2 regions of the Ectopseudomonas toyotomiensis genome follow, and region 1 is predicted to be linked to the other one. Evidence: predicted binding sites of a transcription regulator. Region 1 holds the regulator's gene; the other holds the start of a gene.
The links. The regulator FliA, encoded in region 1, starts transcription of late flagellar genes. The targets are predictions, from matches to a motif close to CTAAAGTTTNNNNNNNNNNNGCCGNTAA.

Region 1 (5,666 bases):
GAATCGACGCGACGCTCACCCTTGCGCAGGATGTCGAAGACGTTTTCGGCGATATGGCAGCACTCCACCAACTCGTTGAGCTGGAGGAAACCCGCTCCGCCCTTGACGGTATGGAAACCGCGGAAGATGGCGTTGAGCAGGTTCATGTCGTCCGGTCGGCTTTCCAGCTCGACTAACTGTTCGGACAACTGTTCGAGAATCTCGCCGGCCTCTACCAGGAAATCCTGGAGGATCTCTTCATCGGCGCCGAAGCTCATATTGTGTGCTCCTTAGAACCCTAGGCTGGACAGCAGGTCGTCGACATCGTCTTGGCTGGAGGCGACGTCATCACGCTTATCGGCATGAATCTGCGGACCTTCACCCCGCGATGGCTCTTTTGATTTTTCCTGTTCGGTACGCAGCGCTTCGTGGTCGTGCTGAATACCGGCAAAACGGTCGACCTGGCTGGCCATGAGCATCAGCTTGAGCAGGTTGCTTTCCACTTCGGTCACCAGCTGGGTGACACGCTTGATCACCTGGCCGGTAAGGTCCTGATAGTCCTGAGCCAACAGAATGTCGTTGAGGTGGCCGGAGAGCTTGGCGCCATCTCGTTCACTGCGGGCGAGGAACAGCTCGACACGCTTGGCCAGCTCGCGGAAACCGTCGGCACCGATTTCGCGGCGCATGAAGCGGCCCCACTCAGCGCTGAGGCTCTGCGCTTCGTCACTGAGGTCGTTGACCAGCGGCGCACTCTGCTCGACCAGATCCATGGTCCGGTTGGCGGCCTTCTCGGTCATGGTCACGACGTAGTTCAGGCGCTCGGTCGCATCGGCGATCTGCGACAGCTCCTGGGCATGCGGCATACGCGGATCGAGCTGAAAATTGACAATGGCGTTGTGCAGTTCACGGGTCAGTTTGCCGACCTCGTGATACAGCCCGCGGTCGCGGACCTTGTTCAGCTCGTTGATCAGTTGCACCGCGGCGCCGAAATTACCTTGTTCAAGGCTATCGACCAGATCGCGGGCATTGTTTTTCAGGGTCGACTCGAGGTCACCCAGCGTGGAGTCATCGTGTTCCATAGCACCCTCGCGGCTGACATCAGCCGTTGACCCGCTCGAAGATCTTCTCGATCTTTTCCTTCAACACCTGAGCGGTGAAGGGTTTGACCACGTAGCCATTCACACCGGCCTGGGCCGCCTCGATGATCTGATCGCGCTTGGCTTCAGCAGTCACCATCAGCACCGGCAGGTGCTTGAGGCGCTCGTCGGCACGTACGGCGCGCAGCAGGTCGATGCCGGTCATGCCAGGCATGTTCCAGTCGGTCACCAGAAAGTCGAAACTGCCGCTTTGCAGCATCGGCAGCGCCGAGGTGCCGTCATCGGCTTCCGCGGTGTTGGTGAAACCCAAATCCCGCAAGAGGTTCTTGATGATCCGTCGCATCGTCGAGAAATCGTCAACGATGAGGATTTTCATGTTCTTGTCCAAGTCGACCTCCGTACAGTCCCAAACGTATTGCGCTTGCAACTACGCCCTTTAATCGTGAAACCGTTTGCGCCTGCGAGTACGCCGCGTTCAGCCAGCGCGCCACTCACTCAGCCGCGAGCGCAAACGCGCCGCGCACTGGCTGTGCAACTGGCTAACACGTGACTCGCTAACCCCCAGCACTTCACCGATTTCCTTCAAGTTCAGTTCTTCATCGTAATACAGCGCCAGCACCAGACGTTCGCGCTCCGGCAAACCGGCGATGGCATCGGCCAAGGCCGCCTGGAAGCGTTCGTCTTCGAGGTCCCGCGAAGGTTCGAGGTGAGTGTGTCCGGCGTCTTCGTGCAACCCGCCATGTTCGCCGTCCTGCAACAGGTCGTCGAAACTGAACAGGCGGCTGCCCAAAGTGTCGCCAAGAATGCCGTAGTAATCTTCCAGACTCAATTGGAGTTCGGCCGCAACCTCGTGATCTTTAGCGTCCCGTCCGGTTCTGGCCTCCACGACACGAATGGCATCACTGACCATCCGGCTGTTGCGGTGCACCGAACGCGGCGCCCAATCACCCTTGCGCACCTCGTCGAGCATGGAGCCGCGAATACGGATACCGGCGAAGGTCTCGAAACTGGCACCCTTGCTGGAGTCGTATTTGCGCGAGGCTTCGAGCAGGCCGATCATGCCGGCCTGGATAAGATCATCGACCTGCACGCTGGCCGGCAGACGAGCCAGCAGGTGGTAGGCGATGCGCTTGACCAGCGGCGCATAGCGCTCGATCAGCTGGTGCTGGGAGTCCTGCGCCTGAGCCTTGTTGTACATACGAAGTCCAGAAGCTGCTGTCATACGGCCGAGTCTGCGGTCGGTTGTTGCACCAGACGCTCGACGAAAAACTCCAGATGACCACGGGGATTGGCCGGTAACGGCCAGGTATCTACCTTCTGAGCTATCGCCTTGAACGCCAGGGCGCACTTGGATCGAGGGAAGGCTTCATAGACGGCGCGCTGCTTCTGCACGGCCTTGCGCACACACTCATCGTAAGGCACGGCACCGACATACTGCAGGGCGACATCGAGGAAACGATCCGTCACCTTGGTCAGCTTAGCAAAGAGATTGCGTCCTTCCTGCGGGCTATGGGCCATATTGGCCAGTACGCGGAAGCGGCTGATGCCGTGATCGCGATTGAGCAGCTTGATCAACGCGTAGGCGTCGGTAATCGAGGTGGGCTCATCGCAGACCACCACAAGGATCTCCTGCGCCGCACGCACGAAGCTGACCACCGCATCACCGATACCGGCAGCGGTGTCGATCACCAGCACGTCAAGGTTTTCACTGATGTCACTGAACGCCTGGATCAACCCGGCGTGCTGCATCGGCGTGAGGCTGACCATGCTCTGCGTACCGGATGCTGCCGGCACGATGCGCACGCCACCCGGCCCCTGCAGCAGAACGTCACGCAGATCACATTCACCCGCGATGACATCGGCCAGGGTGCGCTTGGGCGTCAGGCCCAACAGAACGTCGACGTTGGCCAAGCCAAGGTCGGCGTCCATCAGCATGACCCGACGGCCGAGATCGGCCAGGGCCATGGACAGATTGACCGACACATTGGTCTTGCCGACGCCACCCTTGCCGCCAGTCACCGCAATCACCTGTACGGGATGCATACCCATGTTCTTTCTACACCTTGTCTAACTTCGACTTGGCCTTACAGGTCGTTGGTAAGCACCTGTTGAGGCCGTTCACTCCCGCACCACGTGGCGAGAGGGTGCAACATTCTCGCTGCGTCAACCGGCTCGCTTGGCCGGATTGTGATAGAGGCCGGCGAACATCTGCGCCATGGCGTCCTCACTCGGCTCCTCGGCAGCCTGCAGCCCAACGGCACGGCTGACCAGCTGATGGCTACGCGGCACATGCAGATCGTCCGGAATCCGCGGCCCGTCCGTCACATAGGCTACCGGCAGTTGCTGGCCTATAGCCAGACCTAAAACCTCACCCAGACTCGCGGCTTCGTCCAGTTTCGTCAGTATGCAGCCTGAAAGACCACAACGCTTGTAACTATGGTAGGCCGCCTTGAGCACTTGGCTCTGACTTGTTGCGGCCAGTACCAGATAATTCTTCGCCTTGATGCGTGCCGAGGCCAGACTCTCCAACTGCAGACGCAGCGCCGGATCGTTGCCTGGCAGGCCAGCGGTATCGACCAGCACCACGCGTTTCTTGGCCAGCGGCGCCAGAGCCTGCAGCAGAGACTGACCGGGGTCGATCTGAGTCACCGACACACCGAGGATGCGCCCCAGGGTCTTGAGCTGTTCCTGCGCGCCAATGCGGAAGCTGTCCATGCTCACCAGAGCGACCTGTTGCGAGCCGTACTTAAGCACATAACGCGCAGCCAGCTTGGCCAGGGTGGTGGTCTTGCCCATGCCGGCCGGACCGACCAGCGCGATCACACCACCCTCTTCCAGCGGTTCGACCTTGGGCGTAGTGATCGCGTGAGCCAGGTGCGCCAGCAACATACGCCAGGCCTGACGCGGCTCGGCCACACTGGCTACCTTGCTCAGCAGCGCCTGCGATAGCTCGGCAGACAGCCCCATGCGCTGCAGGCGGCGCCACAGATTGGCCTGCTGCGGACGACGGTTCTGCAGTTGCCCCCAGGCGATGGACCCCAGTTGCACTTCGATCAGCTCACGCAAGCCGTGCAGCTCGAAGCGCATGGCTTCCAGTGCGCGCGGGTCGACCGCAGGCGTAACAGGTACAGGGGCCTCGACCGGGCGCTGCGGCTTGACCAGGGTCGCGGGTAGCTCGGGCGCCAGCAGCGACTCATTGGCGAACAATTGACGGTCCTTGCCGGCATCCTGCTCGGCACGCGTGGTCAGCTCGGCCTGAGCGCTGGCGATGCGCGCCTGGGTCTTGCGCAGCTCGGCTTCCAGCGCCGGGTTCGGGCGCACCGGCGCCGGTGCCTGATAATCCAGCGCAGCGGTCAGCTCGACACCACCGGCAACCCGGCGGTTGCCGATGATCGAGGCATCGGCGCCCAATTCATCACGCACCAGTTTCATGGCGGTCCGCATATCGGCGGCGAAGAAGCGTTTGACCTGCATGACCCTTTACCTCAGTTCTGGCCAACCGTAGCGACTATGGTGACCTGCTTGTTGTCCGGAATTTCCTGGTAGGCCAGCACATGCATGCTGGGTACCGCCAGCCGCGCGAAGCGCGACAACATCGCCCGGACCGGTCCGGCCACCAGCAGAATCACCGGCTTGCCGAGCATTTCCTGGCGCTGCGCCGCTTCCACCAGGGAACGCTGCAGCTTCTCGGCCATGCCCGGTTCGAGGAGGATGCCATCCTCACCGCCCTGACCGGCCTTCTGCAGACTGTTGAGCAAGATCTGTTCCAACCTTGGTTCGAGGGTTATCACAGGCAGCTCCGGCTCTAGTCCCACGATGCCTTGCACGATTGCACGGGCCAGCGAGACGCGTACTGCAGCAACCATCGCGGCGGGATCTTGACTCTTCGGCGCGACGTTGGCGATGGCCTCGGCGATGGTGCGGATATCGCGCACCGGCACCTGCTCCTGCAGCAGCGCCTGCAGCACCTTGAGCAGGGTCGACAGCGATACCAGCCCCGGCACCAACTCTTCGGCAAGCTTCGGCGAGCTCTTGGCCAGCAACTGCATCAGTTGCTGCACTTCCTCGTGCCCCAGCAGCTCGTGGGCATGCTTGTGCAGGATTTGATTGAGGTGAGTGGCCACCACGGTACTGGCGTCGACCACGGTGTAGCCCAGCGACTGCGCCTGATCGCGCTGAGTGGGGTCGATCCACACGGCCTCCAGACCGAACGCCGGATCCTTGGCGGCGATGCCATTGAGCGGGCCGAACACCTGGCCGGGGTTGATCGCCAGTTCGCGATCCGGATAAACCTCGGCCTCGGCCACGCTGACGCCCATCAGCGTCAAGCGGTAGGCGTTGGGCGCCAGATCGAGGTTGTCGCGAATATGCACCGAGGGCATGAGAAAGCCCATTTCCTGCGACAGCTTCTTGCGCACACCTTTGATCCGCGCCAACAACTGGCCACCCTGGTTGCGGTCCACCAGCGGAATCAGGCGATACCCCACTTCCAAGCCGACCATATCAACGGGGGTGACGTCGTCCCAACCCAGTTCCTTGACCTCCTGGGCCTTCTGCGCAGGCAGCAGCTCCTGCTGGCGCTGCACTTCC
Region 2 (5,666 bases), 1.6 Mb from region 1:
TGCGGCCCTTGCCGGCGGCGATGCGCATGCGCAGGGCGTTGAGCTTGATGAAGCCCGCCGCGTCCTGCTGGTTGTAGGCGCCGCCATCTTCCTCGAAGGTCGCGATGTTGGCATCGAACAGCGAGTCGTCGGACTTGCGGCCAGTGACGATGACGTTGCCTTTGTACAGCTTCAGGCGTACCACGCCGTTCACGTTGGCCTGGGAGGCGTCGATCATCTGTTGCAGCATCAGACGCTCCGGGCTCCACCAGAAACCGTTGTAGATCAGGCTGGCGTACTTCGGCATCAGCTCGTCTTTCAAGTGCGCCACTTCGCGGTCGAGGGTGATCGACTCGATGGCGCGGTGAGCCTTGAGCATGATGGTGCCGCCGGGGGTCTCGTAGCAGCCACGGGACTTCATACCGACGAAACGGTTCTCGACGATGTCCAGACGGCCAATGCCGTTCTCGCCACCGATGCGGTTCAGCTCGGCCAGTACCTGCGCCGGGCTCATGGCCTTGCCGTCGATGGCGACGATGTCGCCGGCGCGGTAGGTCAGCTCGATATAAGTCGGTGCGTCCGGCGCTGCCTCAGGGGAGACAGTCCATTTCCACATGTCTTCTTCGTGCTCGGTCCAGGTGTCTTCCAGCACGCCACCTTCATAGGAGATGTGCAGCAGGTTGGCATCCATGGAGTACGGCGACTTCTTCTTGCCGTGGCGCTCGATCGGGATGGCGTGCTTCTCGGCGTAGTCCATCAGCTTCTCACGCGACAGCAGGTCCCACTCGCGCCACGGAGCGATGACTTTCACCCCCGGCTTCAGCGCATAGGCGCCCAGCTCGAAACGCACCTGGTCGTTGCCCTTGCCGGTAGCACCGTGGGAGATGGCGTCGGCGCCAGTCTCGTTGGCGATTTCGATCAGGCGCTTGGCGATCAGCGGGCGGGCGATGGACGTACCCAGCAGGTACTCGCCTTCGTAGACGGTGTTGGCGCGGAACATCGGGTAGACGAAATCGCGGACGAACTCTTCGCGCAGGTCGTCGATGTAGATTTCCTTGACGCCCATCGCCTGAGCCTTGGCGCGGGCCGGCTCGACCTCCTCGCCCTGACCGAGGTCGGCGGTGAAAGTCACCACTTCACAGTTGTAGGTATCTTGCAGCCACTTGAGGATCACCGAGGTGTCCAGGCCACCGGAATAGGCCAGAACTACCTTTTTGACGTCCGCCATGCCATCACTCCACGGGTTGTACGGTAAAACCGGTGATTCTACTGGCCCTGCGGGCCAATTTACAGGGGCGCGACAGCTTGTGACGACGAAGCGACGGCGGGAATCAGCGTTTTTTGCTCAGGAGGGGGTGCTTCCGACCGGATCGACCGGGGTGGTCGGTGGAGCGGTCTGCGGTTCGCTCTGTACCGGGACTTCCGGCGCGGGTACGCGATCCAGGCGCAGGGTCGCGCGACGGTTCTTGGCGCGATTGGCTTCGTTATTATTTGGCACCAGCGGGTAACGCTCGCCATGAAAGCGCATGGTGATCTGCTCGACCGGTACGCCACCGGCCACCAGATACTCCTGCACGGCCAGCGCACGGCGGCGTGAGAGGTCGCGATTGGTCAGACGATTGCCGCTGTTGTCGGCGTGACCATCGATCTGGAAGCTGTTGATGCTCGGGTCGGCCTTGACGAAGTCGAGGATGATGTCGAGCTTGGCCTTGGCCATCGGATCGAGATCGATGCCGCCACCGGGAAAACCGATCTGCGCCTGGCGAATCTGATCGAAATTGACCGGTAGCAACTTGGCGGTACAGGCCTGGTAATCGTCATAGGCCTTGTGAAACTTGACCGGCAGCAAACGTACTTCCAGATTGTCGCCACCATTGAGGGTGCGGTGGCGCACCAGCGGGCTGCGCCCTTCGAGCAGACCGGTGAGCAGCCGCGCCCCCTGCTCCTGCGAACTGTTGAACGGCACCTCGCCATTACCGACGCTGACCACACCGAGATTGATATCGCCGCGCCCCGGCTGCCAGGGCGCCGCCGCCGCCAGCAAGGTCGCCGACCCCGCCCCCATCCAGCGCTCACGGGCCTTGAGACGAAAGGTGACCTGTTCACCCGCGCGGCGTACGAACTCGCCGCTGCCGAAATTGCTGATCGGCTGGCTCAGGCGACACTCGAACTGGTCACCCTCGACCGTCCACTCTACCTTTTCCAGCCGCGTCTGGAAGCTGATGGCATGCGCCGGCAGGCACAAGGGCATGCCAGCCAGCAGGCTGATCAGAAGGAAATTGGGCGCACGCACGGTCAACTCCACGGCGGTTCACGGCATTCTCACGGGGTATCGGTCAGGCGCGCGGAAACTTGACCCCCGGCGTGCGATTGTCGCGTCGGCGCGAGCGCGAACAGGCGCTTTTCAGTTAACATGCGGCCACGTTTTACCCGCCTGGAAGCCTCCATGTCCGACCGCCTGACTCTCCTGCGTCCCGATGACTGGCACATTCACCTGCGCGACGGCGCGGTGCTGCCACACACCGTCGGCGATGCCGCGCGCACTTTTGGCCGCGCCATCATCATGCCCAACCTGGTTCCGCCGGTACGCAACGCCGCCGAAGCCGACGCCTATCGCCAGCGCATTCTCGCGGCCCGCCCGGCAGGCAGCCGCTTCGAGCCGCTGATGGTGCTGTACCTCACCGACAACACCAGCCCCGAGGATGTGCGCGCGGCCAAGGCCAGTGGCTTCGTGCATGCCGCCAAGCTCTACCCGGCCGGCGCCACCACCAACTCCGACTCGGGCGTGACCAGCATCGACAAGATCTTCCCGGCGCTGGAAGCCATGGCCGAGGTCGGCATGCTGCTGCTGGTGCATGGCGAAGTGACCCGCGCCGAGATCGACGTGTTCGACCGTGAGAAAGCCTTCATCGATGAGCACCTGACCCGCGTGGTCGAACGCTTCCCCACACTGAAAGTGGTGTTCGAGCACATCACCACCCGCGACGCGGTGCAGTTCGTCGAGGCCGCCTCGGTCAACGTCGGCGCCACCATCACCGCGCACCACCTGCTGTACAACCGCAACCACATGCTGGTTGGCGGCATTCGCCCGCACTTCTATTGCCTGCCGATCCTCAAGCGCAACGTGCACCAGGAAGCCCTGCTCGACGCCGCCACCAGCGGCAACGTCAAGTTCTTCCTCGGCACCGACTCGGCACCGCACGTCAAGCACGCCAAGGAAGCCGCCTGCGGCTGCGCCGGCTGTTACACCGCCTATGCGGCCATCGAGCTGTACGCCGAGGCCTTCGAGCAGCGCGGTGCGCTGGACAAGCTGGAAGCCTTCGCCAGCTTCCACGGCCCGGATTTCTACGGCATGCCACGTAACAGCGACAGCATCACCCTGGTGCGTGAGGAGTGGACCGTGCCGGCCACCCTGCCGCTGGGCGACAACAGCGTGGTGCCACTGCGCGCCGGCGAAACCCTGCGCTGGAAATTGCTGGAGGCTCAGGCGTGAGCGAAGACAACTACGACGACGAACTCGAACCCAGCCTGCCGTCCGGCCCGCGCACGCCCATGGCGGCGCGCTTTCGCGGTTATTTGCCCGTGGTAGTGGATGTGGAAACCGGCGGCTTCAACTGCGCCACCGATGCCCTGCTGGAAATCGCCGCGACCACCATCGCCATGGACGAGAGCGGCTTCCTCTATCCGGATCACACCCACTTCTTCCGCATCGAACCCTTCGCAGGCGCCAACATCGAACAGGCCGCGCTGGAATTCACCGGCATCAAGCTCGACCACCCGCTGCGCATGGCAGTGAGCGAAGAGCACGCGCTGGGCGAAATCTTCAAGGGACTGCGCAAGTCGATCAAATCGGCTGGCTGCAAGCGTGCGATTCTGGTCGGCCATAACAGCAGCTTCGACCTGGGCTTCCTCAATGCCGCGGTGGCTCGTTGCGGCATCAAGCGCAACCCCTTCCACCCCTTCTCCAGCTTCGATACAGCGACATTGGCTGGTCTCGCCTACGGCCAGACCGTGCTGGCCAAGGCCTGCCAGACCGCCGGTATCGAGTTCGATGGCAAGGAAGCGCACTCGGCACGCTACGACACCGAGAAGACCGCCGAACTGTTCTGCGGCATCGTCAATCGCTGGAAGGAAATGGGCGGCTGGGACGAGTTCGATCAGTGAGCCTCCGCGCATTCACCCTTCAATGAAAAAACCGGCCAGGCCGGTTTTTTCATATCTGCGCAACGGCGCTCATACACCGTTCGTCAGGAGATGCGAGCATTCGCAATCGATCTTTGACAAGCATTCTCATTAACATTAGTATCCGATCCATCGAACAGAACCACCAAGACGAGCCTTGCTTATGTACGTCTGCCTCTGTGAAGGTGTCACCGATACTCAAATCCGCGACGCGGTCTACGAGGGCTGCTGCAGCTATCGTGAAGTCCGCGGCACGCTCGGCATCGCCAGCCAGTGCGGCAAGTGCGCTTGCCTGGCCAAGCAGGTCGTCCGCGAAACCATCGCCGAAGTCCAGAGCAGCCAAGCCTCGCTGGCCTACCCCGCTGGTTTCGTCGCGGCCTGACGCACGACCGAGAATGAAAAAACCGGATCCTGGAATCCGGTTTTTTTTCGTCCTCGAACAGCCAGGGGTCACGTCAGGCCGTCGCGCTCCAGGTGATCGAGGTCCACCGCTTCACCCGGCTTGGCGTGCAGCTTGGCGCGAATGTCCTCGAAGATCGCATCGTACTCGGCGTGCGCACGCATGATCGGACTATGGTTGGGCGGCAGGCCATGCTTGGCCACCAGGCGGGAGATCACGCTGGCGAAATTGAACGCAGTATCGCGGTGCATTTCGAAAACTTCCTCGAAGGCCTTGCCGTCGATCTCGCCCACCAGACGCCCATGCAGCATGGGCCCTTCTTGCGAATCCTTGCGCACCTCGTAGTAGAAATCGATGCTGTAACCGGGTTGCCCGCCCAGGCCAGGCGGATTACTGCGATGCAGATGACCAGGTTCGAACATGGGGCTCACTCCTTTGCCATGACGCTGCGAAAAACTCCCTGGCGGGAGCGTGCGAAGAGTCTAGCTCGCCGCTCACAGCCCTGCAGCGCGCCATTTCAGTGCAGGGTCGAATCCCCTGCCCTTTCCTGTACCAGCACCCAGGGGGCGACCACGACTGCCCACAACTGCGGGTCACGCGAGAGCAGATCTTCGGCACGTGAATCTTCGAGCTTGCACAACAGGCCTTGGTTCATCCATTGCGCGACTAGAGCCTGATCGTTCTCGGCCACAGCCTGCGCGACCGCCACCAGATCCTGACTACCCTCGACCCAGAGTAGCGCACCGCGAGCGAAGAACGGCTGCAGTTCCTGCCAACGAATCGGTGCTGTCTCACCGAGCAGCTTGGCATAGAGGGTGCTAGATTGATCCGTCATGGTGTGTCCCGTCTCGATGGCTTTGAATGCAGGCGCGCAATGATAGCGTCGGCAACTGCCCTGGCAACCGCGCGACGCTCGCCAGCCGACCCAGGCCACGCCGTTTTTCTATACATTCCTTGCAATTTAGCGACAACCCCACGTTTCGCCTCCAGCTGCCGGCTTTTCAAGGCGCAAATCCGCGCTCTACACTGTTCCGGTACAGTTGCCGGAGGCATTACCGGGGTAACGAACCCGGTTCTGCAGCTTCGGCCGCAAGAACTACAACAA

Region 2: JWV26_RS17595 (flagellar protein MotY) is a predicted target of FliA. The motif match lies at 2,309-2,336, and genes of this name have one in related genera.

What each region holds. Positions count from the first base shown of each region.
Region 1 covers NZ_CP070505.1:197,519-203,184, forward strand. Annotated here, with positions in the region: gene JWV26_RS00910 (chemotaxis protein CheA) at 1-257, opposite strand, end outside; gene JWV26_RS00915 (protein phosphatase CheZ) at 270-1,058, opposite strand; gene JWV26_RS00920 (chemotaxis response regulator CheY) at 1,078-1,452, opposite strand; gene fliA (RNA polymerase sigma factor FliA) at 1,552-2,298, opposite strand; gene fleN (flagellar synthesis regulator FleN) at 2,295-3,125, opposite strand; gene flhF (flagellar biosynthesis GTPase FlhF) at 3,240-4,550, opposite strand; gene flhA (flagellar biosynthesis protein FlhA) at 4,562-5,666, opposite strand, start outside.
Region 2 covers NZ_CP070505.1:3,811,649-3,817,314, reverse strand. Annotated here, with positions in the region: gene JWV26_RS17600 (argininosuccinate synthase) at 1-1,207, opposite strand, end outside; gene JWV26_RS17595 (flagellar protein MotY) at 1,325-2,272, opposite strand; gene pyrC (dihydroorotase) at 2,426-3,472, shown strand; gene rnt (ribonuclease T) at 3,469-4,143, shown strand; gene JWV26_RS17580 (bacterioferritin-associated ferredoxin) at 4,325-4,543, shown strand; gene JWV26_RS17575 (DUF5064 family protein) at 4,612-4,983, opposite strand; gene JWV26_RS17570 (DUF2288 domain-containing protein) at 5,079-5,396, opposite strand.